Regions from separate parts of the Brucella pituitosa genome, predicted to be linked through region 3. Evidence: predicted binding sites of a transcription regulator. Region 3 holds the regulator's gene; each other region holds the start of a gene.

Region 1 (8,323 bases), 690 kb from region 3:
TGTTGGTGAGGCGCGTTGTGGTCCGGTTACGCAAGTCCATTGTATAGACGTTCGCGCTACCGTCATCCTGCAGGAGGCTCATCACAACCTTCTGGCCGTCAGGCGAAAAGCGCGGTGCAATCGACATGCCCGGGAAGTTACCAACGAGTTCACGCTGACCTGTTTCAAGCTGCAGCAGATAAACACGCGGCTGACCACCAGCAAACGACATGTAAGTGACTTCCTGACGATTAGGCGAGAAGCGCGGCGTCAGCGCCATATCACGGCCATCGGACAGATAACGCACATTGGCGCCGTCCTGATCCATGATAGCCAAACGCTTTACGCGCTTCTGTGCTGGACCTGATTCATCAACAAAAACAATTCGCGTATCGAAGTAACCCTTTTCACCGGTCAGGCGTTCATAGATCGCATCCGCGATGATGTGAGCAACACGACGCCAGTTATCCGGTGTTGTGAAAAACTGCTGACCGATCAGCTGCTGACCACCAAACGTATCCCAAAGACGGAATTCAGCCTTAAGCCTGCCATCCGGCTGCTTGGTGATACGGCCCGTGACCAGTGCCTGTGCATTGATGACTTTCCAATCTTCAAAACGCGGCGTTGCGTCCGGGTTGGAAATCTTTTCAATGAATGCATTCTTGTTGATCGGTGCGAAAAGGCCCGAACGTTCAAGATCTGCCGCAATGACCGATGTGATATTCGCTCCGAGCTGATCGCCCGATAGGAAATCGGTGATCGCTACCGGTAATGGCTCTACCACACCCTTGTTGATGTTGATTTCCACCACCGCGCGCGCAGGCATGGTAGCAACAAGGCTTGCAGCAATCATACAGGCGAAAGCCGAAAAAACTGTCCGGATCTTTGTTTTCATGATGCCGATCTTCATGTCTTCAGGGACCTCTTTTGTCCTTAGAGTGCCGTGCGCCCTATTGGGCGCACAAAGGTCGCTCTAACAGTTTAGATTTGCTGCATAATTCCTAGGGAACTATGCAGAGACCTTATTGAGGGGCCTTATTGGCGGGCCTCATTCAGGCATTCGTTAGGAGTGACCAGCCAAGCTGATCAGAACATTTCGCTCGGGTCGAAGTTGACGATTACTTCCGACCATGAATCATATTTGTCTGCAGGCAGATTGTATGGTGCGCAGCGAGCCACAGCCCGCTTGGCGCTTTCAGCTGCCGCCCGGCCCACACCATCACCACCACCACCGGAAGTTACCTGCGGGGTGCCTTGAATTGAGCCGTCCTGATTAAGTTGCATCTTGACCGTCACAACAAGACCAGGCGCATCTGCCACACCGGCAGGCACGTTCCAGCACTTGGAAATCGCACCACGCAGGGCATCCATTTCACTCTGGCTCAGCTTGGAGCCGCCAGTATTCTTCTTGCCGCCCAGCGATGCCTGATCGGTCGAACGCTTTGCGCCGCCGCCAGACGCCTTCTGCTTGTTCAGAAGAGCTGCAACCTCATCGGCAATCGCGTCATTCTTCGACTGCGATGTCTGAGAAGCAGTTTGAGACTTCTTCTGATCTTCCGTTGGCTTGCGATCCGGCGTCTTGGCGGTCTGCGCCTGTGGCGGTTTTGGCTTTGCCTGCGGTGCTGGAACATTGTCCGGCAATTTCGGCGCGGTCTGATCCGGTGCTTCGGCCTGTTTCTCAATGGCTTCCGCCACCGGATCAGGTTTCACGTCCTGCTTTTCTTCAGGCTTTGTTTGCACTTCAGTCGCAGGCACCGGCGTTGGCTTGTCCTGTGGCTTAGGTTCAGGCTTTGGATCAGGCTTCGGTTCCGGCTTCTTGACCGGCTCCGGCTGCGCTTTGGGTTCCTCAGCCGCTTCAATCGGCTTGGCCTTGTTTTCAGGCCGTGGCGGTGTTTGGGTATCTACTTCCTGATCGCCAACATTCTGAGCATCAGGCACGGTCTGTGGTTTTTTCGTCGGAACAGGCGCCGACTTTTCCTTCATCGGCGCGGTCTTATCGCCCTGCTGGATCTGGGTAATCGATTCGATCGGCACGATGTCGACCGGAAACGACTCCGAATCCTGCACGTCGAATGCCTTCGGCGAGGAAAAGGAGAAGAGCCCCAGCGCGATAACGACGGTATGGAGCGCTACAGAAGATGTCAGGCCAGCCTTCATGATGGCGTCAGCTATCCTGCTCCTGGAGTGTCACAAGGCCGATATTCTTGAAACCGGCGGCGGAAATGCGAGCCATGACCTTCATGACAGTGCCGTAATCGGCAGACTTGTCACCGCGCACGAAAATGCGCTCTTCATAACCGGTCTTGGCAATAGCCTGAAGTTTGGCAACAACTTCATCAAGCGGAATTTCAGTTTCCTGCAGATAGATCTGGCCTTCACTGTTCACCGATACAGTGATCGGCTGTGTGTCAGCATTCATGGCTTTCGCCTGCGTATCCGGCAGATCGATAGGCACGCCGACTGTCAAAAGCGGAGCAGAGACCATGAAGATGATAAGCAGCACCAGCATCACGTCCACGAATGGCGTAACGTTGATTTCACTCATCAATGCCTTCTTGCGACCACGCCTGCGGCGTCCGCCTGACTGCATTCCCTGATTTCCAACCGACATGCCCATTTCAATATTCCCGAAGGCTCGATTTAACTTTGATGCTGGAACGCTCTATTTTTTGTTTTCACGCATGTCGTTATCGGAAAACCGGTTCCCACTTTTCCGCGACATGTTTTAGCTGCGCGGCGTCAGCTTCTCATCAATTTGGCGCGACAGTATGGCAGAGAACTCGTCCGCAAAGCCTTCAAGCCGACCATTGACCTTACCCGCATCGCTCGAAAGCTTGTTGTAGGCGATAACAGCAGGGATAGCGGCAAGCAGACCAATAGCTGTTGCAAGCAGCGCTTCCGCGATACCCGGTGCCACGACCGCGAGATTGGTGTTCTTCGATGCAGCAATTGCCTGGAACGACGTCATAATACCGACAACCGTACCGAACAGGCCGATAAAGGGAGCAGCAGAACCGATTGTCGCAAGAAAGCCTAAGCGCGATTCCAGCTTGTCGCTTTCTCGCGCCAGAGCCACATCCATAGCCTTGTCGATACGCATCTGAAGTGCAATCGGAGAGCGCGCACCCTTCTCAAACGACTTTTTCCACTCGCGCATGGCAGCCATGAAAATCGACGCCATGCCAGTGGTTCGGCGATCATTGAGATTGCGGTATAATTCTTCCAGCGACTGCCCGGACCAGAACGCCTGTTCAAAGCGATCAATCGCGCGACGCGCGCGTCCATAAGCAACAATTTTGTCCACGATGATAGCCCATGTCCAGACCGAGGCGACCACGAGACCAAGCATAACCAGCTTAACGACCCAGCCCGCCTGCATGAACAGGCCCCAGAGGGTAATATCGGCGGCAGGGGCCGCGAGCGCAACATTTTCCATCGATCTACCGTCCTCGAATCCAAACGCCCGGCCTCTTGACCGGGCGGCATCGCAAATTATTCAAGAAACGTCCGCTTTCCGAACGCCTCAACCTGCGCAGCTTTATCTAACGAGCTTTTTGCACACCCTGACGGATATGCTGACGCTCTACGCCACAACCGCCATTTCGGATTTCAACTTTAAATCCTCACAGCGCTTGTTACGGTTAATTTTGGTGAAAGGAAGGCGCTACGCTTCAACCCGGCCCTTCAACCGATTCCGTCATCATCATTAATGGAATATTATGGTTAAAGATGCGTTAGCATTTGCTGAGAAGACGAGCTTGCCCGTTAATTATTGCAGGGCACTCAAAAAACTCAGTCAGCTTTCTGAAAAGCTTCGCGCCATTCATCCGGAATACGGCGGGGATGGCCCTGTTTGGTAATCATGACCGCTTCAACCTTGGCTTCTGACAGCAATCGGCCGTCACAGGTGATCTTCTGCGCCATGATGACCCGTGCCCCGCGAATTTCGCTGACACGGGTTTCCACCAAGATCAGATCATCCATTTTCGCAGGTGATTTGTAGTCGATCTCCATGCGGCGAACGACCCAGACCATTTCCTCGCCCAGCGAACCTTCAGCAAGCTCGATATGGTGAACATCCTGGAGACGCAGGAAATCGGTGCGGCCGCGCTCGTAAAATTCGAGATAGCGACCGTGATAAACGAAGCCCGAGAAATCCGTATCGGCATAATAGATACGGGCATAGAGATGATGGGTCCCGTCTTTCAGTTCGCCCGCAACCTGCGCATGATCCATAACTATTCGTCTTCCATGAAAAGGCCGAACTGCGATTGCTGGGCCACTTCGGCAGGTGCTGCCAGTCCCATATGTTGCCAGGCGAGTGCAGTCAGAACACGCCCGCGCGGCGTGCGCTGCAAAAATCCCTGCTGGATCATATAGGGTTCGATAATGTCTTCGATGGCATCACGCGGTTCAGACAAGCCGGCTGCAATGGTTTCAATTCCGACCGGACCGCCGCCAAAATTCCGCGCGATCATATCGAGATAACGCCGGTCAAGCTGATCAAAGCCACGATTATCCACTTCAAGCCGCGACAAAGCTTCATCGGCAATCTTGCGATCAATTACATCGACGCCCGCGACCAGCGCAAAATCGCGCACTCGGCGCAACAGACGGCCTGCAATACGCGGTGTCCCACGCGAACGGCGCGCGACTTCCAGCGCGCCATCAGGCGAAATGCCCATCTGCATGATGCGTGCACCACGGCGCACAATATATTCGAGCTCTTCAACAGTATAGAAATTGAGCCTGACCGGAATACCGAAACGATCCCGCAAAGGCGTGGTCAGCAGCCCAAGACGTGTCGTTGCAGCAACCAGCGTGAATTTCGCCAGATCGATCTTGACCGAACGCGCCGCAGGACCTTCACCAATGATGAGATCGAGCTGGAAATCTTCCATCGCCGGATAGAGAATTTCCTCAACAGCCGGGCTAAGACGATGAATTTCATCAATGAAGAGCACATCGCGGTCTTCAAGATTGGTGAGAAGTGCTGCCAGATCACCGGCCTTCGCAATCACTGGACCAGAGGTCGAGCGGAAATTGACGCCAAGTTCCTTGGCCATGATTTGCGCGAGCGTCGTTTTGCCCAGTCCCGGAGGCCCGACGAAGAGCACATGATCGAGCGCTTCGCCGCGAACCTTGGCGGCTTCGATAAACACCTTGAGATTGGCGCGCGCCGCCGCCTGCCCGACAAAATCGTTAAGCGTTTGTGGGCGCAATGTGCTGTCGGCGTCTTCGCCACGCAGGTCAGCATCGATAAGAGGATTACGGTCGCTCATGGCTCCCTCCTCGCACGATCGCTAAGTCGAGACAAGTAGTTCACCGCGACAGCTCCTTAAGGCCAAGACGAATGAGCTTGGCCGAATCGGCATCATCACCAGCTTCCCTCAAGGCTGCAGCCACAGCGTTCGCCGCCTGATCGCGTGAATATCCTAAATTGGAAAGTGCTGAAACAGCATCAGTTACGGGAGCAGGGGCTGCACCTGCGCCGAGCTCCTGCTTGAGACCGATAGTCCCGCTTGCATCACCCGCAAAAGCAGGTGCCTTGTTCTTCAATTCAGTAACAATGCGTTCGGCCACCTTTTTGCCAACACCCGGCGCACGTGAAACCATTGCGAGATCACGCAGCGCAATGGCATTGGCAAGCTCAGGCGGCGTCAATGTTCCAAGCACGGCAAGCGCCACCTTGGCACCCACACCCTGCACATTCTGCAACAGACGAAACCATTCGCGCTCAAGCTGCGATCCGAAACCATAAAGGCGGATCATGTCCTCACGCACATAGGTCTCGATAAACAGAATAGCCGCCTCGCCTGCCCCACCCAGATTACCGAGCGTTCGAGCGGAACAAAAGGCAACATAGCCGACACCATGCACGTCGATAACGGCATGATCCTCAGCGATTTCATCGATCACGCCCTTAAGCTTGCCGATCATTCTGATTTTACCCCGCTGCCAGCGCATCCCGAAAAGTGTGTAACGGTTTTCGGAACAAGATACGCGTTAACTTAGAAGCGCCTGCATTCTGCGTGCGCTGACAATGCTCTGACGGTGATGTGCATGGCAAATGGCAATGGCGAGCGCATCGGCAGCATCGCTTGTATCGAATGTTGCACGCGGCATCAGAACCTTCACCATCATATGAATCTGCTGTTTTTCGCCATGGCCGACACCAATGACCGCCTTCTTGACGGCATTGGGCGCATATTCCGCAACAGGAAGCCCCACCTGTGCCGGTGCCAGAAGTGCAATACCGCGCGCTTGCCCGAGCTTCAGCGTGGCCGTCGCATCCTTGTTGACGAATGTATGCTCAACCGCTGCTTCATGCGGCATGAATTCATGCAGAACTTTGGACAGCCCCTCATGCAGCTGGCAAAGCCGCGAAGCCAGATCCATCTCGGCATTAGACGTCACAGTGCCAGAGCCAATGAAATGCAGGGAATTTCCAAGCGATTCGACAACGCCCCAACCGGTACGGCGGAGCCCCGGATCAATGCCAATGATGCGAATCGTTTCTTTCATAAGTGAACCCTATCCTCAGACAGGTTCACTTGACAGCATAAATGTGAACAAAAGAGAAACATACGCATCAGATGATGCAGGTCGCCTGCGCAGATTTTGGCTTTGATGAGTCGAAAATGGTGTTCTTTGAGAACCGGAGCGCAGTGTACTTAAAGGTACATGAGCACCGGAAGCGCAAAAGAACGCCATTTGCAGGCTATCAAAAGCGAAATCTTAGGAAGCGCCAAAAGCCGTCTTGAGCAGTACGATCTGATCCGACACCGGATTGCCACGCGGAGCGCTTTGCAGGGAAACGACTTCACCATATACATTGCGATCCATGCGGCGGACACGCGCCTGAAGGCGGATCGAGCGTTCGATGAGCTCAATGAATGCGAATGGAAGTTCATTCCAGCCCGGAGCGACATCACCGGCTGAAGGCGTATCAAGACGAACCTTAGCCTTCTCAGCCGCTACCTGCTGGCGGGACATTTCACCGTTGCGGGCAGCGCGCTGCAACAGGAGCCAGGAAGCAACCTGCATCAGACGGGTGGTCATGCGCATCGATTCGGCAGCATAAAGCGTCGCGGCAACGCGCGAGAGATTGCGCGCTTCTTCGCGGCCCTCACCGTCGAGATAGCTCGCAGCTTCCTCGACCATATCCATGCCTTCACTGTAAATCGGCTTGAAGGAATCCGAGAACACCATGCGTTCAGCAAGGCTGATCATGTTACCCGGCATCTGTCCCTGTTCGCTAATCACTGCTCTGCCACCTTACATGACCGCACAACGGGCGGACATTCTGTTGCTCGCATTCTCGTCACTTGAATGCGAATGAAAATTACTGAACAGTCGTTCGACCATGAGGAGAGCTGGGACGGAACAGCTGCATTAGACAAGTCCACGACAAATTGCACCTTCATGCACGGTCGCGCAAGTTTATGTTTAACGTTCGGTTAATATTTTTGGGAGGTTTTAAATGAAGCTTGCAAAGAGCCGAATAGAGAAGTCGCGCACATACGCTGTGATTCCCCGGAAAAGCATAAAAAAAGAGCCGCAAAGGCGGCTCTCAGGAGTTTAACAGGGAGGCGTCAAACAGAGTGGCTAAACCACTCGGTAAGAATCCAGCCGAACTGGATGTAAACCATTTAACGCTATTAAGATTAATGAAGAGTTAATATCGCGGGTGCGCTGTGGAAAATCACCGTTCGTATAGCGCATCCCAAACGAAAAAGCCGCCCGAAAGCGGCTTTTGAAACTGGCTTATTAACCGTGCTGTAAAGCAGGCTTTGGGTTTGAAGCAGCAGGAACCTTGGTTCCTTCGGCCGCTACAGACTTTGCCGCTGGCTTCTTGCCCCAACCGATAGTCGGCAGCCACTCAAGATAATAAGCCAGTGCGAATTGCATCACGACACCGGTTGCGATCAGCAATGTGTCATATGGCAGGCCACCCGGATTAACGAGCTTCATCACCTGTGCAACCATCGCCAGCAGCGTACCGGCAATGAAGACAGGCAGCGAATGCTTGCCTAGAATAGCGAGCGGATTATCCGGAGACGTCCGCGCAATGCTGTTCAGTGTCGGAACAACCGCGATCAGATAAGCCATCGCCAGCACATGCAGAAGACGCGGAGCCGAAAGGAAAGTCTTGTCGAAACCGGTCAGAACTGCCGGCATACCCATCGAAGCGTCGATACCCCAAAGCGGAATACGAACCCAAGCAAGCGAGAGTACCAGGTAACCGACAGCAACTGTAATCAGCGCAGGATGTGTCGGCAGCTTACCGCCGCGACGAACATGGATCGTACCAGCAATACCAATGGCAAACAGAAACTGCCAC
Region 2 (8,323 bases), on a different replicon from region 3:
CTGATCATGAGCTTTAAGGTAGCAAGACTTACAAGATAGAACACATGCAGTTGGATCGGTCGCCGAATGGCGGGTTTTCACTTATGCTTAACGGTAAGGTGACGGTCCGCTCCCGGCCCCATTGCGGTCGTTCCGTCTATGCTAAGCCGACGTCCCATATTGAGGAGTTTCCATGCTTTAGCTTTATTCAATGGCGGGTCGTCGAGTCACACCCCCTCAAGATGGTTATCGATTTGGGCTCGGCAGCTGACAATGAAAACTCAACGGTAGTTTCCGCACCACATGAGTGGGAAGTGGTCAGAAGCCACATAGGACGAAGATTTTTCTGGACCGAGAGCTGAGATCAATTACCCTCTGCAGCCTAAATTTCGCTGACGTTTTCTGCCTTGGACTTTCCGGTTTTGCGGTCTTGTCCGATATCGTAGCTGACTTTTTGCCCGTCCTGAAGCGCGCCGCCAAAAGTCACAGCTGAGATATGAACAAACACATCGGGCCCACCATTTTCAGGGGTAATGAAGCCGAAGCCTTTTTCGTTGTTGAAGAATTTCACAGTTCCGGTAGCCATCGTTTCCTCATGTATCGTTGTTGCTGGTCTACCTCTATCTTTCTTAACATGTTGCCGCAATCGGAAATACAAATCGCACGATCAGCTGCGGTAAATAGCTAAGAACGTTCAGACATGAAAGTGGCGTATCAGGTCGGTTAGCGAGCAGCGGGCGTTTTCTTGATCCCAAGTCAGACGTTTGAGCGTCGGGAAACCGCCTCCTTAATTTTCATCCAAAAGACGTTCCGCAACCAATTCGTCGGTGACGATTATATTCGGATTGAGAAGTTTCATTGCTGCTTTAAATACTGAAATCTTTTGCCATCCACCGGATGCGAGTACCACTTTGCGTGCTGATCGAAGAGTTTCGGGATGGACAGCGATGACCCGATCGTTGACCTGATGCTCCACAATTTCGCCATCGGCATCAATAAAGCGACAAAGAACGTCACCGATTGCACCAGCACGCTCTAATGATGCAATTTCGTCTTTCTCGAGAAGCCCATATTTTACAAATGTAGAAGAGGGTGACAAGTCTCCGACGCTGATGATTGCGAGGTCCAGTTGTTCAGAACGCCTGAAGACTTCCTTTATTCCAGGATGTGTCATCAAAGCATCCCTTGTTTGCGCATCAGGTGCGAAAACCGGTGCAGCCATCAAAAGACATTCAGCTGAAAGGCGATCACCAAGCCGCCAGGCAAATTCAGATGGATTAAACGCGCTCACCTTAGTCAGCCCACCCAAAAGGGATACGACAGATACCCCTACAGAATCCTGTTGTGGAATGGAGTCCAAAGTAGAGCTGAGCGTTTTGCCCCAACCAAGACCGATCGTAATATTTCGATCAAGGCGGTCGGCAATGTATTCGCCCAAAATGGCACCAATGACTTCCGAAGTTTGTTCACTTTGCTGGGGCGAGGGGATAACGATGGCTCTTTCAAGGCCGTGACGCTCTTCAATGGCTCGCTCAAGTTCGATACACCGACTTTGTTTCGCGGTTACACGAATTTGAACAATGCCATCCTGACGAGCTGTCGCCAGCATCCTCAAAACTCTCGTACGGTTCAGCCCCAACTCCTGAGCCACCTGATCCTGGGTCATCCCCTCTTTATAATAAAGCCAGGCCGCGCGAACACGCAGGTCATCCTGAAAGTCACTCACTCGTTTGGACCTCTGCTTGCGATCATTTGTTTCGTTTTAATGCCTGACTGGACATGAGAACGCAAACAATTCATGATCGGCTGCTAGATGGAGACTTTGTCTGACTATCTACCCTCGGCGTCGAAACAGATCGACCATAATGGCCACGAGTACAACGCCGCCAACAATCACTCTTTGCCAGAAACCGGAAACGTTGAGGAGAACTGTGCCGTTAGCCAGAACAGTGAGCAATAGCGCTCCAAGGATTGTGCCGACAATTGAGCCCTGACCACCGCGTAGGCTGGTCCCCCCTAAAATGGCGGCGGTTATCGCTCCCATTAGCCAGCCTTCACCGACGGAAGGCTGTCCGGCGTCCATCCGGCTTGCAAATAAAATTCCCGCAAGAGCCGCGAACATGCCGGCCATACCAAAGACGAGGAATTCAACAAATCTTGTCTTAATGCCTACCAGTATAGCCGCTTCACGGTTGCCGCCGACGGCATAGATGTTGCGTCCAAATTTTGTCTGCGTGAGCATCCAAACAAGGGCTATGCCAGCTACTATAAAGATGATCACAGGAATAGGGACCGAAAGGATCTCACCCTTGCCAAACAACTGAAACGTCTCGCCTAATGGGCGTATCGGATAGCCTTTTGTGATTACCAGTGTGAGACCGGCAAAAATTTCCCAGGTTGCCAGCGTTACAATGAAGGGATTAAGCCGAAGGAAGGCAACAAAAAAACCGTTGATCAACCCAAGCCCCAGACCGAACAGCATAGTCAAAGGTATAATTGCGTAAGGGTGGATACCCAGAGTTGTGAGTAGAAGGGAACCAATAATAGCTGAAAGGCCGGCTGCAGCACCTACTGACAGATCAATGCCACCAACGAGCAGAACAAGCGTCTGACCAAGTGCGACCAGACCGACGAACGCTGCCTGACGCGCCACTACCGACATGTTGTAGGTTGTCAGAAAATTATCCGTCATAAAAGCAAGGACACCCATCAGGACAATTAAGGCAACCAGAACACCACTAGCTTCCCATTGCCAGAAGCGCGTAATCAGTGTTGTGGTGGTTTTGGAACGAATACCGTCCGAGATTGTATCGTGCGTCATCACATAGTCCTTAGCTCATTGCGAGTTGGAGCAACGATTCCTGCGAAACTTCGTCTGCGCGAGGCGTTCCTTTGACTTTGCCTTCGTGCATCACCATTATTCGGTCGGAAACAGTCATTACCTCTTCCAGTTCAGACGAGATGAATATGATCGACAGGCCTTCCCGCTCTGTAAATCGGCGCAGTTCAGCCTGTATTTCGAACTTGGCGTTCACATCTATTCCGCGTGTCGGTTCATCCATTATGAGAATTTTGGCGTTCTTCATCAGCCATCGGCCAATAATGACTTTCTGCTGATTTCCACCAGATAGGCTGGTGATGAGATCTTTTGGGGAACCGATCTTGATACGAAGGCGAGCTATAAACGCATCGACCTCTTCCATCAGGGCGCCATTGCTGATGGTTGCCAGACTGCGGAAGCGGTCGATTGACGGCAAAGCCATGTTTTCAGCAATGCTCAGAAGCGGGAAGATGCCTTCCTGTTTACGCTCTTCCGGCAGATACACCAGGCCACTGCGGATCATGGTTAAGGGAGTGGCGTTTTTTGTATCCTGTCCAAATACGCGGATATCGCCAGAGTCTGGCCGCGTCAGGCCAAATATGCATTTTGCCAGCTCAGTTCGACCTGATCCGATCAGACCGGAAACGCCCAATATCTCACCTTGATGCAGCTTGAAGCTGACATTTGTGAACTCGCCGGCTCGAGATAGGCCTTCTACTTCCAAAGCCGTTGTGGTTTCAGGCGGCGATCTGCGGACTGGGTGGACAAAATTTGCTACCGCTCTCCCCGCCATCATGCGCACCATATCGTCTTTTGTTGCTGTTGCGGGATCCAGTTCTCCAACGTAGCCGCCATCTCTCAAACCGGATATCCGGTCTGAGAGCTCAAGAATTTCGTCAAGACGATGAGAGATATAAAATATTGATCCACCTTGCCTGCGAAAGGCTTTTACATACTTGAATAATTTCTCTGTCTCGCGCCAGGTGAGCGCTGCCGTAGGTTCATCCAGGATCAGGATTTCTGCCGAGGTGGCAGCAGCACGGGCAATCTGTACCAGTTGCTGATGGGCTTTGCTGATATCAGAGACCTTCATGTCCGGGTCTATGTCGTCGTCGACTGAATGAAGATGGTAACTGGCGAGCCGCCGGGTTTTAGACCAGTCAATGCCTACACCAGATGGTCGTTTGCTATGCATTCCAAGCATAATATTTTCTGCAACGCTCAGATTAGGCACAAGATTGATTTCTTGTGGAGCTATCGTTATCCCAACAGACTGAGCCTGGCTTGGAGCGAGGAAGGATACTTTCTGATTGTTGCGCCAGATTGTTCCTGAACTTGGTTTTACCTTGCCTGAAAAGATGTTCATCAAAGTGCTTTTACCAGCACCATTCTCACCGATAATTGCGTGTATTTCGCTCTGTTTGATCCCGATCGAAACGTTTTGCAAAGCTTGAACAACGCCGTAGTTCTTGGAGAGATTACGCGCTTCGAATACGTAGTCAGACATAATGAACATCCCCATGTAAGGCGCGGACGCGTGCATGCGCGCCCGCAATCGGCCTCACTACTTGCAATCGTCTCTCGTGATGAAGCGTGAACCTGTGTCATGTGCCATCGGATATGTGTGGTTCTGATTCATTGCCACAAGATAGCGAACTGACCAGTAACCCATATCCCACTGACGCTGTGCCTTGAGCGCGGTTATCGTTCCATCGCAAACAGCATCCACGGCTTCAGGCAGGTCATCCATACCCACGATCGCGACTTTGCCCTGTTTGCCAGCATTCTTGATGGCACGCGCTGCGCCAATGGGATTGGACGCATTGGAGCCAAAGACCGCGGCGAGATCCGGATGGGCCTGAAGTGCATTTTCAGTTAGCGAAACTGCTTCTTCCAGAATGTCATTATCTGGCTGTTCGAACACGATTTGCATGTCCGGATACTGTTCGAGTGCTTTCTTGAAGCCTTTGATGCGCTGGACGTGGTCGGTGGCAGTTAGGCTTCCCGCCAAGATGCCTACTTTCCCTTTTCCGTTCAGGTGCTTTGCCAGAAACTCACCGAGATCGTGGCCGTCTTGTTCACTGTCTTTTGGACCGACGAACGGAAACTGGTCATCGCAAAAGGAATTAAATGTAATGACATTGACGCCAGCACTTTTTGCTTCGTTTAACATCTGCGTGTTTGTAGCCTGATCGAGGCATGCCACAGCGATGCCGTCTGGGCGACGACCTATATTGGTTTCTATGCGCTGATTTTGATCTGTTACATCCGCTTGTGGCGGCTGATCCCAGATCACATTTACTCTGATGCCTTGTTTTGCGAGTTCTTCAGCCGCAAATTTTGAGCCATCCGCGACCACATCGTACCAAGGGTGGATCACCTTCGGTATGAAGATGAAAGTCAACTCCTTGTCGATAGGCTTGATCAGATCCGCCTGGTTCTGGGCCAGGGCGGTGCTCGCCAGACCTGTTAATACAAGTGACGTCAGTATCGTCATGTTAAGGAAAGACATGGTTGCTTCCTCAGCTCCCTAATTTGTCATTGATATTCGGGCATGTTGTTTATCAGGTGTGATCACACTGCCCAGCGTGCCACGGCTTTGCGTTCTGCGCGTATAGGGGTGTTATTCATGAAGTCCCAAGTGCCTTCGAATGATCGTATTCCTGCCTGTGAGCCAAGACCGGTTGCCACCAGAGCTGCGGCAGATTGCGCAAAGCGCACCGCAGTTTCCGGATCGAAGCCCTTGAGCAGTGCGGTTGCAAAGCCCGCATCGAAAGCATCTCCGCAACCGCATGTGCATATGACGTCGACTTCAAAGGCGGGGATTAGAAACTTCGTTCCGTCGGAGTGATGATAATATGCACCGACACCACCAAGCGTGAGCACGCAGCATCCGACTCCTTTATCCAGAAAGAAGTGTGCAATGTCTTCAATGTCACGTAAGCCAGACAGTCCTTCGGCCTCCTCAATGGAGGGGATAAAATAATCGACGTAAGGCATTAGTGGTTCGACAAGTGGAAGGAACTCGGGCGTACCAGCCAGTAAATCGTGGGTTGTGATGCAGCCGCGTGCTTTTGCTTGTTTAAGCAACGCGACGCTCCTCGGGCCGTCCATGTTGTTCATGAGACCAGTGCCGCCCAGATGAACGACGCGTGAGTCGATAACCTGATCGAGCATCGCATCGTCGATGATGAAATCGGCCGTAGCTCCTTTCATGTGCATCGCCGGACGTGCGCCGTCTGAGCGAGTTGTCACAATTGTCGTAGAAGTGCGGGAATGCTCTAAAACTTGCATTGTGCTGGTGTCGACGCCGTGGCTCTCCAGTTGCTGGATAACCCATTTCCCCATGTGATCGGGACCAACTGCACCCACTGCAAGCGTTTTCAGACCCAGTTTTGCGGCGTCGATTGCGCAGCTTCCCGCAGTACCTGAAACTGCGAGCGTTATTTCTTCGACAAATGAAACACCGCCTCCCGAGGGCAGCCGGTCGATAGGATAACCAAGGCAATCAAACGTATAAAAGCCCACGGAAGCATAATCGTAGCGCATAAATCCTCCCAGATAGCGTCTGCGCACATTCATCCTGTGTGAACATTCATTGTGCACCACAAAATGAACATGTCAACATCACAAATTACGATTGTTCATAAGATATTGTGCTTTAAAGCGACTTGAAGTCGGGATAGCACCAAAAAGCACGTCTAAAGCAGTTTCAAAAAGAGCTTGCAAAACGAATAAAAATATAACTTAAAAGATAAATGTTCAAATAGGGGAGGCGCTCTCGTATGAAAGCTGCATTATTACGAGCACCAAACGAAATCGCGTGCGAAATCGTACCAGAACCGGAATTGGCTCGTGGCGACCTACTGGTAAAGGTCAAAGCAGCAACTGTCTGCGGGACGGATGTGCGCATATTCCGGGGTAAAAAAACCACAGGTATCCGTTACCCGTCGATTCTCGGGCACGAGTTTGCCGGTGAAATTGTAGATACAGGCGGCAATACCACTTTTATGTGCGGCGAAGCCGTCGGCGTTTGTCCCGCAATTCCATGCGGGCATTGTGCCAATTGTAAACGCGGATTTGAGAATATCTGCAGTAATCTCATTGCGATCGGGTACGAAATTGACGGAGCATTCGCAGAATATATCCGTATTCCGGCGCGTGCCGTTGAAAGCGAAAATGTATTTCGTCTCCCGCAAAATATTAGCTGGGAGAAGGCTTCTCTCGTTGAGCCATTTTCTTGCGTAATGAACGGGCAGGAGAAAATAGAGGTCAGTGTCGGTGATTTTATAGTGATCCTGGGAGCCGGGCCTATTGGGTTGATGCATATCAAACTTGCCCGTTACGCTGGGGCATATCGGATAATGGTAAGTGAGCCCAATCCTGCTCGTCGTGTTGCTGCGCTCTCCGCAGGTGCAGATTATGCTGTAGACCCGACGTCAGAAGATTTGCCTGAGAGGGTGAAGCATGAAACCAAAGGGCAGGGCGCGGACAAAGTCATCGTGGCTATTGGAGTGCCGAAGCTTGCAAATGACGCTCTGCAACTCGTGCGCAAACGCGGTTTTGTAAGCCTTTTCGCCGGTTTTTCTGCTTCGGAAACAGCAACGCTCGATGTCAACGCCATCCATTATGGCGAAATACAGGTCACGGGATCATTTGGCCTGACCCGTCTCCAGTTTGAGCGCTCTTTGAACATGATCGCTCAAGGTCACATTGAGCTGGATTCTCTCCTTACGCATCGGTTTGGATTGGACCAAATTGATGAGGCGCTGAAAACTGCTGAAAATGGTAGCGCGATCAAAGTTGTCGTTGCCCATGAATAAGCAAACGCCGGTTTATGCGGACAACGCCGTTGATGAACGGCTGTCGTCGATTGGGGGCAGCTATTCAGTCGTCATAATAGGTGGCGGTATAAATGGATGCGGTCTCTTTCGGGATCTTTGCGAGCAGGATGTGGACTGCCTGCTCATTGATAAAAATGATTTCTGTTCAGGTGCGAGTGCTGCGCCATCGCGCCTTATCCATGGTGGGATCAAATACCTCGAAACTGGAGAGTTTCGTCTGGTTAGGCAATCCGCTCAAGAGCGGAACCTTCTCCTCAGGAATGCCCCCCACTACGTGAAACCGCTGGAGACGATATTGCCGATTTATTCGCGGTTCGGCGGGATCGTGTCGTCAATCAAACGATTTTTTGGGATGAAATCGCGTTTAGTGGACAGAGGATCAATTATTATTTCGATTGGGTTGCGTCTTTATGATTTTTTTGGAGAAAAATTTCAGTCCCTGCCCAAACATGTAATGCTTTCAAAGAAAGCTGCCGTGTCGAAATTCCCTAAGATCACGAACCGAATTAAAGCAATTGGCATATATTATGAGGCTAGGGTCACGCATGCTGAACGACTGGGGGTCGAACTTCTGATCGACGGCCTTAAAGCTAATCCGAAAAGCAAGGTTTTGAATTATGTCCAGGTTGTTGGATCTGGTTCGGAAGGGATCACTTTCAGAAGTAAACTCGCCACTGGC
Region 3 (8,323 bases):
CGCTCGGAGTGACCAAGAATGACGTGGCTTGCACCTGCTTCTTTAAGCATCTCGGCCGAAACATCGCCTGTATGCGCACCTGAAACTTTCGGATGGCAATCCTGACCACCCAATGCAACGGTTCCACCTTCGAGCGTTTCAGCCGCACGCGATAGCAAAGTTGCCGGAACGCAGATGACAGCATCAAGCTTGCGACCCAAATCGGAACTCAGGCCCGCAGTAATTGCGCGCAGTTCCGTTAGGGATTCTCCCGTACCATTCATTTTCCAGTTGCCAGCAACCAGCGGACGGATTCCCGGAGTCATATCATTCTCCTCGCCTTGAACGACGCCAACCGCCTGATAACGTGTATGGAGCGCCAAATTTTGCCACTGACTAAGCGTATTCGTCACGCAATGCAACGTTCTTGGTGGTCTATACTCAATGAGAACTTGCATCGGGGCCTAGCTTAAGGTTATCCCCACACACGGCTTATCTTTATCGATAGCCGGGCTATGTTTTGTTCTTAAAGGGTTTCCAATGCTCGACAGTATGCGTGATGCCGCCAGATCCTGGGTTGCTAAGCTTCTTCTCGGCCTCCTTGTTCTGAGTTTTGCAGTCTGGGGTATCGCAGATGCATTCCGGGGCGACATGTCTGGCAATGCAGCGCTCAGCGCTGGCAAGTCGGAAGTGAGCGCAACAGATTATCGCTTTGCCTATGAGCAACAGCTGATGCGTCTGTCCCAGCAATTCCGTCAGCGGCTAACCCGTGAACAGGCTCAGCAGCTCGGCGTTGAAAATCAGGTTCTCGCACAGCTCGCAGCAGGCGTCGTCCTGGATGAACAGGCTCGCAACATGCAGCTTGGCCTCTCCAAGGATGGTATCGCGCGTCTCACTGCTGAAGATCCTTCATTTCAGGATGCAAGCGGCAATTTCAGCCGCGCCCAGTTTGATGCTGTTCTGCGCCAATCAAACATTCGTGCACAAGACTATCTCGACAACCGCGCGAAAGTCGCCCGTCGTCAGCAGGTCGTTGAAGCAGCAACCGACGGCATGAAAATGCCAAATACGATGCTGAAGGCGCTCGCTCTTTATCAGGGTGAGAGCCGCAGCGCGGATTACATCACTATTCCGGCTGAAAAAGCCGATGCGGTTCCTACCCCTTCTGATGATGCTCTCAAGGCTTATTTTGATGAGCACAAGGATGAGTATAAGGCACCGGAATACCGCAAAATCACCTATGTGAAGCTTGAGCCATCGGATATTGCCGATCCAGCCGCCGTCACGCAGGATGAAATCAACGAATATTATGAAAAGAACAAAAGCCGCTTCAGCACCACTGAAACGCGCACCATCGAACAGCTGAACTTTGCTGACGAAGCTGCCGCTCAGGCCGCACATCAGAAAATCGCGGCCGGTACGAGCTTTGTTGATATCGGCACGGAACAGGGCAAGAGCGAAGCTGATCTGGTTCTTGGAACCTTTGAAAAGTCTGCTCTTCCTGATGCGACTATTGCCGACGCAGCATTTGCGCTCAACGAAGGCGGCGTAAGTGATGTGGTCAAGGGTGCATTCGGCCCGGTCATTCTCCGTGTCACCAAGGTGAACGCAGCGAACGTCAAAGCGCAGTCGGAAGTTGAAGCCGAAATTCGCGACACAGTTGCAACCAATATTGCAATCACCGGCATCAATGGCCTGCACGATTCCTATGAACAGCAGCGTTCGGACGGTGCCAATATGGCAGACGTCGCCAAGGGCCTGAGCCTCAAGGCCGTTACGGTCGACGCCATTGACGCTGAAGGCAACGATCCGGCCGGCAATGCAGTCGAGCTTCCAAATTCAGAAGCACTTCTCTCAGCTGCATTTCAGGCTGAACAAGGCTTTGACAACGACGCTCTGACCTTGGGCAATACCGGTTACCTTTGGTACCAGATCGATGGCACCACCCCTGCCCGTGACCGCACACTTGATGAAGTCAAGGATAAGGTCGTTGCTGCGTGGAAGGGTGAAGAAGCTGTGAAGCGTCTGAATCAGCGTATGGAAGATCTGAAGAAGCGCCTCGACGGTGGCGAAACGCTTGACGCGATTGCTACAGCTGCGGGTGTTGAAAAGCAGACCAAACGCGGCATCACCCGCAATACAAACGATGCTGATTTCAACTCTGCTGCGACCGCACAGGTTTTCCGCGGGCCGAACGAACACACAGGTACGGCTGCTGCTGCATCTGATGACGCTCAGATCCTGTTCAAGGTTATCGAAGTCACCGAACCAACTGCCGCAGGTCCGGAAGCAATTCCTGAACAGCAGCAGACCTATCTGTCGACGACGCTTACCGATGACGTTCTCGAACAGCTGGTAGGCGAGTTGCAGAAGCAGTATCCGGTGCGGATCAATCAGACGGTCATCAACAACGCGTTGGCATTCTGACCCGCGACAGGTCCCAGACAGGTATAAGATAATGGCTGACTTAAAACCCTATATCGCCAAGGCTGCCTCCGGCAATCCATTGTCGTTCGAGGATTCCAAAGCAGCCTTCGACATCATGATGTCTGGACAGGCAACGCCTTCACAGGTGGGTGGCTTCCTGATGGCTCTGCGGGTACGCGGTGAAACAGTGCCGGAAATTGCCGGCGCAGTTGCCTCCATGCGGTCGCGTATGCTGCCGGTTTCCGCGCCGACCAACGCTGTTGATATCGTTGGTACTGGCGGCGACCAGTCTGGTTCCTACAATGTATCGAGCTGTTCGGCTTTTGTCGTCGCAGGTGCAGGCGTGCCTGTTGCCAAGCACGGCAATCGCGCCCTCTCCTCGCGTTCGGGTGCTGCCGATGCGCTCGCAGCCCTTGGGGTCAACATCGAAGCCGACGCAGACACGATTGGCCGCAGCATCAACGAAGCCGGTCTTGGCTTCATGTTCGCACCGACTCACCATTCGGCGATGCGTCATGTCGGCCCATCGCGTGTCGAACTTGGAACTCGCACGATTTTCAATCTGCTTGGTCCATTGTCGAACCCAGCGAGTGTCAAGCGTCAGCTGGTTGGCGTGTTCTCGGCGGAATGGGTCGAGCCTTTGGCGCAGGTTCTCAAAGAACTTGGTTCTGAAACTGCATGGGTTGTCTATGGCGATGGTCTCGATGAGATGACCACAGCAGGCACCACGAAAATCGCAGCGCTTGAAAACGGTACGATTCGCACATTCGAGATTGAGCCTGAAGATGTGGGCTTGCGCCGTGTCGATATGTCGGAACTTAAAGGTGGCGAAGCCGAAGTAAACGCCAGAGCTCTGCATGGCGTTCTCGAAGGCGATCAAAACGCCTATCGCGATATCGTTTTGTTGAATTCTGCCGCAGCACTTGTCATTTCAGGTAAGGCAAAAGACCTGAAGGACGGTATCGCTCTCGCTGCGCGATCCATCGACAGCGGTTCAGCACTTGCAGTCCTGCAAAAAGTTATCGCCGTGTCCAACGATAAACCGCTCTGACGGAGAGGATCAAACCATGTCCACCGACATTCTGCGGAAAATCGAAGCCTATAAGCTTGAAGAGATCGCTGCTGCCAAGGCTCGCCTTCCACTGGAAGAAGTAAAGGCACAAGCCAAGGATCAGCCTGCGACGCGCGGTTTCCTCAAAGCACTGGAAGCCAAGCGCGCTGCCAACAAGTTTGCGCTTATCGCCGAGATTAAAAAGGCAAGTCCATCGAAGGGGCTTATTCGCCCGGATTTCAATCCACCGGTACTGGCCAAGGCCTATGAAGATGGCGGTGCTGCCTGCCTTTCCGTACTGACCGATACGCCATCTTTTCAGGGTGCACCGGAATTTCTGACAGCTGCACGCAATGCATGCTCATTGCCCGCGCTACGCAAGGATTTCCTGTTCGATACCTATCAGGTCTATGAAGCGCGCAGTTGGGGTGCAGACTGCATTCTTATCATTCTTGCAAGTGTTGATGACGATCTTGCCAAGGCGCTTGAAGAAACCGCTTTCGAGCTCGGCATGGATACATTGATTGAAGTCCATGATGAAGAGGAAACGGAACGCGCACTCAAGCTTTCGTCGCGTCTCGTCGGCGTCAACAATCGCAACCTGCGTACATTTGAAGTCGACCTTGCGGTTTCCGAGCGGCTCGCAAAGATGGTGCCTTCGGATCGTCTGCTGGTCGGCGAAAGCGGCATCTTCACCCATGATGATTGTCTGCGTCTCGAAAAGTCGAATATCGGCACATTCCTCATCGGCGAAAGCCTGATGCGCAAAGAAGATGTTGCGTCTGCAACCCGCGAACTTCTGACCGGCAAGGCCTGAGATATGGCGGCCAAGCTCACCCATATCGACCAGACCGGCGCTGCCCACATGGTCGATGTCGGCGACAAGGCTGAAACCGAGCGTCAGGCCACAGCTGAAGGTGCTGTCAGGATGCAGCCCGAAACGCTGGCGCTCATTCTGGAAGGCAATGCAACCAAGGGTGACGTTATCGGTGCCGCGCGTCTCGCTGGTATCATGGCTGCGAAGAAAACGGCTGATCTTATCCCGCTTTGCCACCCGCTGATGCTGACCAGAGTGTCGGTCGATATCGAGCCTGATCAGATGCTTCCCGGTTTGCGTGTTCGTGCCACGGCAAAGCTTAAAGGCCGTACCGGCGTAGAAATGGAAGCACTGACTGCCGTATCCGTCACCTGCCTGACCATTTATGACATGGCGAAGGCTGTCGATCGCCATATGGAGATCACCGACATCCGCGTTTCGGCAAAAAGCGGCGGCAAGTCAGGTGACTGGAAAGCCTGATATCCAGACGAGAGGAAACCATATGTCCCTTCTCCCGGTCGATGAAGCCCTTGCCCGCATCCTGAGCACCGCCGAGCCGCATGATTTTGAGCAGGTTGCACTTGCTTCCGCAGGCGGCCGCGTTGTTGCTGAGCAGGTCATAGCAAAACTACGCCAACCACCATTCGATTGTTCGGCCATGGACGGCTATGCGCTCATCGCGCCTCAGAACATCGAATATCCGATTGAGCTTACAGTGATCGGCGAATCGGCAGCGGGTAAGCGATTTGATGGCCAGCTCAACGAAGGCGAAGCCGTGCGCATCTTCACAGGCGCACCCATACCGGTCGGCGCTGACTGCATCGTCATTCAGGAAGACACCGAACGTTCCGGTGACAAGCTGACAGTCCAACATGGGCTTGATAAAGGCCGTCACATCCGCCGCGCGGGTCTCGACTTTGCACCCGGTGACACCGTTCTTCCAGTTGGGCGGGAACTTGACGCCCCGGCACTGTCTCTTGCCGCTGCCAGCGGCAATGCAATGATTTCCGTTTTCAGGCAGCCCCGAATTGCCATTCTCGCCACTGGCGATGAACTCGTCCCGCCCGGAGCACTCCCCGGTCCTGATCAGATTGTAGCCTCCAATAGTTTGGGAATAGCTGAAATTGTGCGCCGCGCAGGTGGCAAGCCCGAAGACATGGGCATTATCGTTGACGATCCGACAAAGATCGAATCAGCGATCAGCCAGGTGCTCGACGATGGCATCGATATTCTCGTCACTATCGGCGGCGCGTCCGTTGGTGATCGTGATTACGTGCATGGCGCGTTGAAGAACTGCGGTGTCGATCTCGATTTCTGGAAAATCGCCATGCGTCCCGGTAAACCGTTGATGTATGGTCGCAAGAGCATTTCAGGCAAAACGGTCCACGTCATCGGCCTGCCAGGCAACCCCGTTTCCAGCCTTGTTTGCAGCCTCGTATTTCTACGCCCATTGGTAGCCAAACTATCCGGCACGGATCTGACTGCAGATATTCGTCCCGCAAAGCTTGGTCAGGCAATGAATGCGAATGATCACCGGCGCGATTTTGTTCGGGCAACAGTCGAACAGGATGCTGACGGAACATTGATCGCAACGCCTTTTCCTATCCAGGATTCATCAATGCTTTCCGCCTTGGTTCGATCCGATGCGCTGCTGGTCAGAGATGAAAACGCACCCGCTTCATTGACCGGTGACGCCTGCATAATATTGATGCTGTAACGAACGCATCCAATTCCGCCAGTCCGTTAATCATTTTAAAACCATTGCAGAACAAGACTGGAACATATAGTGTTCGTTCTGGTTTTGTTTTTATTTGATTCTGGTCTGGAGGGTGTAGCGCATGTTGACCCGTAAACAGCACGAGCTTCTGCTGTTCATTCATGAACGTCTGAAAGAGACGGGCATTCCTCCGTCTTTCGACGAGATGAAAGAGGCTCTTGATTTAGCCTCGAAATCGGGCATTCATCGGCTCATCACAGCGCTGGAAGAACGCGGCTTCATCCGCAGGCTTCCAAATCGCGCCCGCGCACTGGAAGTGCTCCGTTTGCCGGATTCCATTGCTCCCGGACTGAATTCGCAAAAGAAATTTGCGCCAAGCGTTATCGAAGGCAGTCTCGGCAAGGCGCCACCTGCCCCTACGCCTATTCGCCCAGCTCCGGCGACTGCGAATGACGATGTATCGACCATGGTGTCCATCCCTGTGATGGGACGTATCGCTGCTGGTGTACCAATCTCGGCGATCCAGAATCAGACCCATTCGCTCAGCCTTCCGCCAGAAATGATTGGCGCAGGCGAACACTACGCGCTTGAGGTCAAGGGCGATTCGATGATCGAAGCCGGAATTTTCGATGGTGATACTGTCATCATCAAGCGCGGCGACACAGCCAATCCAGGTGAAATCATCGTTGCTCTGGTGGATGACGAAGAAGCGACACTGAAACGTTTCCGCCGCAAAGGCGCTTCCATTGCGCTCGAAGCTGCAAATCCAGCCTATGAGACGCGGATATTCGGTCCTGACCGAGTTCGTGTTCAGGGCAAGCTGATCGGTTTGATCCGGCGCTATTAGAGCGCATCCCGAAAAGTGTGAAACGGTTTTCGGACAAAGATGCGCTTTAAAAAAATATTTAGAGCGCCGATCTGATCCAATCAGATCGGCGCTCTAAATCATTGCGAGAGATCAGAGCCTGTCGCATTTTCTGTTCCGGCTTTCTTCTTGTATTCCCGATCGGGCAGACCGCGCGCTGCTCGTGAGTAGAGGCGATAGAGATGCCAGGGGCGTGTGGGCGCATCGACGGAAAAGTCCAGTTTGTCCGCATAGTCTTCGATATTGCGAGGCATTGCAGGCGCGAAACGATAAGTCTCGCGCTCGCTGACCGGCTCTCGCTCCGGAGACTTTGCCTGAACCATTTTGTCTGCGCTTAGTTTTTGCCCTAACCTTATTTCAAGAGTTCCTTTTAGGGCCAGTTCCTGCCTGTCAACGACGAGCGAGCCTGACCGCTCACAGCTTAGTTTTTTTCCGGCAATAGCAAGAACAACAATATCGCCTACATTACAGGCAATCTCGCGCATATCTTCCTGCGCAGTATAGGCCAGCATTCGACCATCCCTGAGAGGAATGGTACAGAGCCCATCTTCGCAGAGAAAAGCACGCTCATCAGCGGCAACCGATTGTTTCTTCACTATGTGCGGAGGAACAAAGGCTTCAACCAGATAGGCCGTCTGCCAGTTCTGCGCTGTGAACTGCGGTGGCCTGTTGCGGTTAACCGCGAAATTGCCATCAGATAGTCGCACGGCCACAAACTTGGCATCTTCGCTGATAAGGATATCCGGCATCGGCATCCGTATGAAAGCGATCAGACCCATCACAATAAATGGAAGCGCCATTAACCGCAGTCGCGTTGTGAACGTAACCGCAACGACAAGAGCTACCGTCCAGAGGATGAGCGTTGCGACCGGCATGACACCGGGATTACCGTCGGGTGAAAGGCTGGCAACAAACTCAGCAATGTGTCGCACGAGCAAAACGCCAAATCCCATGACTTGCAATGGCAACCAATCAAGTTGCAGCGGCATCAACAACAGGCTCAAAACTGCGAATGGCATTACCAGTATCGAAATGACCGGCAAGGCCAGCACATTGCCGACAAGGCCCAAAGGGGCGGTGTTGTTGAAATGATAAGCCGCAAAAATCCCGCTGGCCACCCCTGCTACAATGGACGTCGCAGCCGTGGCTATTGCTGGCATAAATATTTTTGACAAAGGCCCACGCGATGAGGCTTGGCGATTCTCTGCGCCTGACTGTCTTATGGCTTTTCTTTCACTCCACCAGGCGAAAGCCGCGATCAGCCCTGCTGTCGCCGAGAACGACATTTGGAAGCTTGGGCCCAATATCTCGTGCGGGGAGATTGCGATCATCGCAATTGCTGAAATCGCCAGATTACGCATGCTGATCGCCGCTCTGTCAGCCAGAAGCGCGCAAAGCATTACGGCAATCATCACGTAGCTGCGCTGTGCCGCCACATCGGCCCCAGACATAGCAAGATAGAACGTA

Evidence for each region. The regulator LexA, encoded in region 3, represses DNA repair genes until DNA is damaged. The targets are predictions, from matches to a motif close to TGTTCNNNNTGTGTTCNG.
Region 1: the regulator LexA is predicted to act here: its motif matches at 6,548-6,565, upstream of ruvC (crossover junction endodeoxyribonuclease RuvC).
Region 2: the regulator LexA is predicted to act here: its motif matches at 6,402-6,419, upstream of ACSME1_RS21980 (carbohydrate kinase family protein).

The regions. Positions count from the first base shown of each region.
Region 1 covers NZ_OZ264092.1:996,912-1,005,234, forward strand. Annotated here, with positions in the region: gene tolB (Tol-Pal system beta propeller repeat protein TolB) at 1-889, opposite strand, end outside; gene ACSME1_RS04820 (cell envelope integrity protein TolA) at 1,066-2,136, opposite strand; gene tolR (protein TolR) at 2,144-2,596, opposite strand; gene tolQ (protein TolQ) at 2,705-3,415, opposite strand; gene ACSME1_RS04835 (YbgC/FadM family acyl-CoA thioesterase) at 3,772-4,215, opposite strand; gene ruvB (Holliday junction branch migration DNA helicase RuvB) at 4,218-5,261, opposite strand; gene ruvA (Holliday junction branch migration protein RuvA) at 5,302-5,919, opposite strand; gene ruvC (crossover junction endodeoxyribonuclease RuvC) at 5,986-6,504, opposite strand; gene rcdA (protease adaptor protein RcdA) at 6,718-7,224, opposite strand; gene ACSME1_RS04860 (OpgC family protein) at 7,750-8,323, opposite strand, start outside.
Region 2 covers NZ_OZ264094.1:575,121-583,443, forward strand. Annotated here, with positions in the region: gene ACSME1_RS21955 (cold-shock protein) at 362-565, opposite strand; gene ACSME1_RS21960 (sugar-binding transcriptional regulator) at 767-1,705, opposite strand; gene ACSME1_RS21965 (ABC transporter permease) at 1,814-2,800, opposite strand; gene ACSME1_RS21970 (sugar ABC transporter ATP-binding protein) at 2,811-4,307, opposite strand; gene ACSME1_RS21975 (substrate-binding domain-containing protein) at 4,365-5,312, opposite strand; gene ACSME1_RS21980 (carbohydrate kinase family protein) at 5,375-6,349, opposite strand; gene ACSME1_RS21985 (zinc-dependent dehydrogenase) at 6,586-7,623, shown strand; gene ACSME1_RS21990 (glycerol-3-phosphate dehydrogenase/oxidase) at 7,616-8,323, shown strand, end outside.
Region 3 covers NZ_OZ264092.1:311,586-319,908, forward strand. Annotated here, with positions in the region: gene tpiA (triose-phosphate isomerase) at 1-305, opposite strand, end outside; gene ACSME1_RS01475 (peptidyl-prolyl cis-trans isomerase) at 520-2,406, shown strand; gene trpD (anthranilate phosphoribosyltransferase) at 2,438-3,457, shown strand; gene trpC (indole-3-glycerol phosphate synthase TrpC) at 3,474-4,274, shown strand; gene moaC (cyclic pyranopterin monophosphate synthase MoaC) at 4,278-4,754, shown strand; gene ACSME1_RS01495 (molybdopterin molybdotransferase MoeA) at 4,777-5,991, shown strand; gene lexA (transcriptional repressor LexA) at 6,113-6,838, shown strand; gene ACSME1_RS01505 (ComEC/Rec2 family competence protein) at 6,937-8,323, opposite strand, start outside.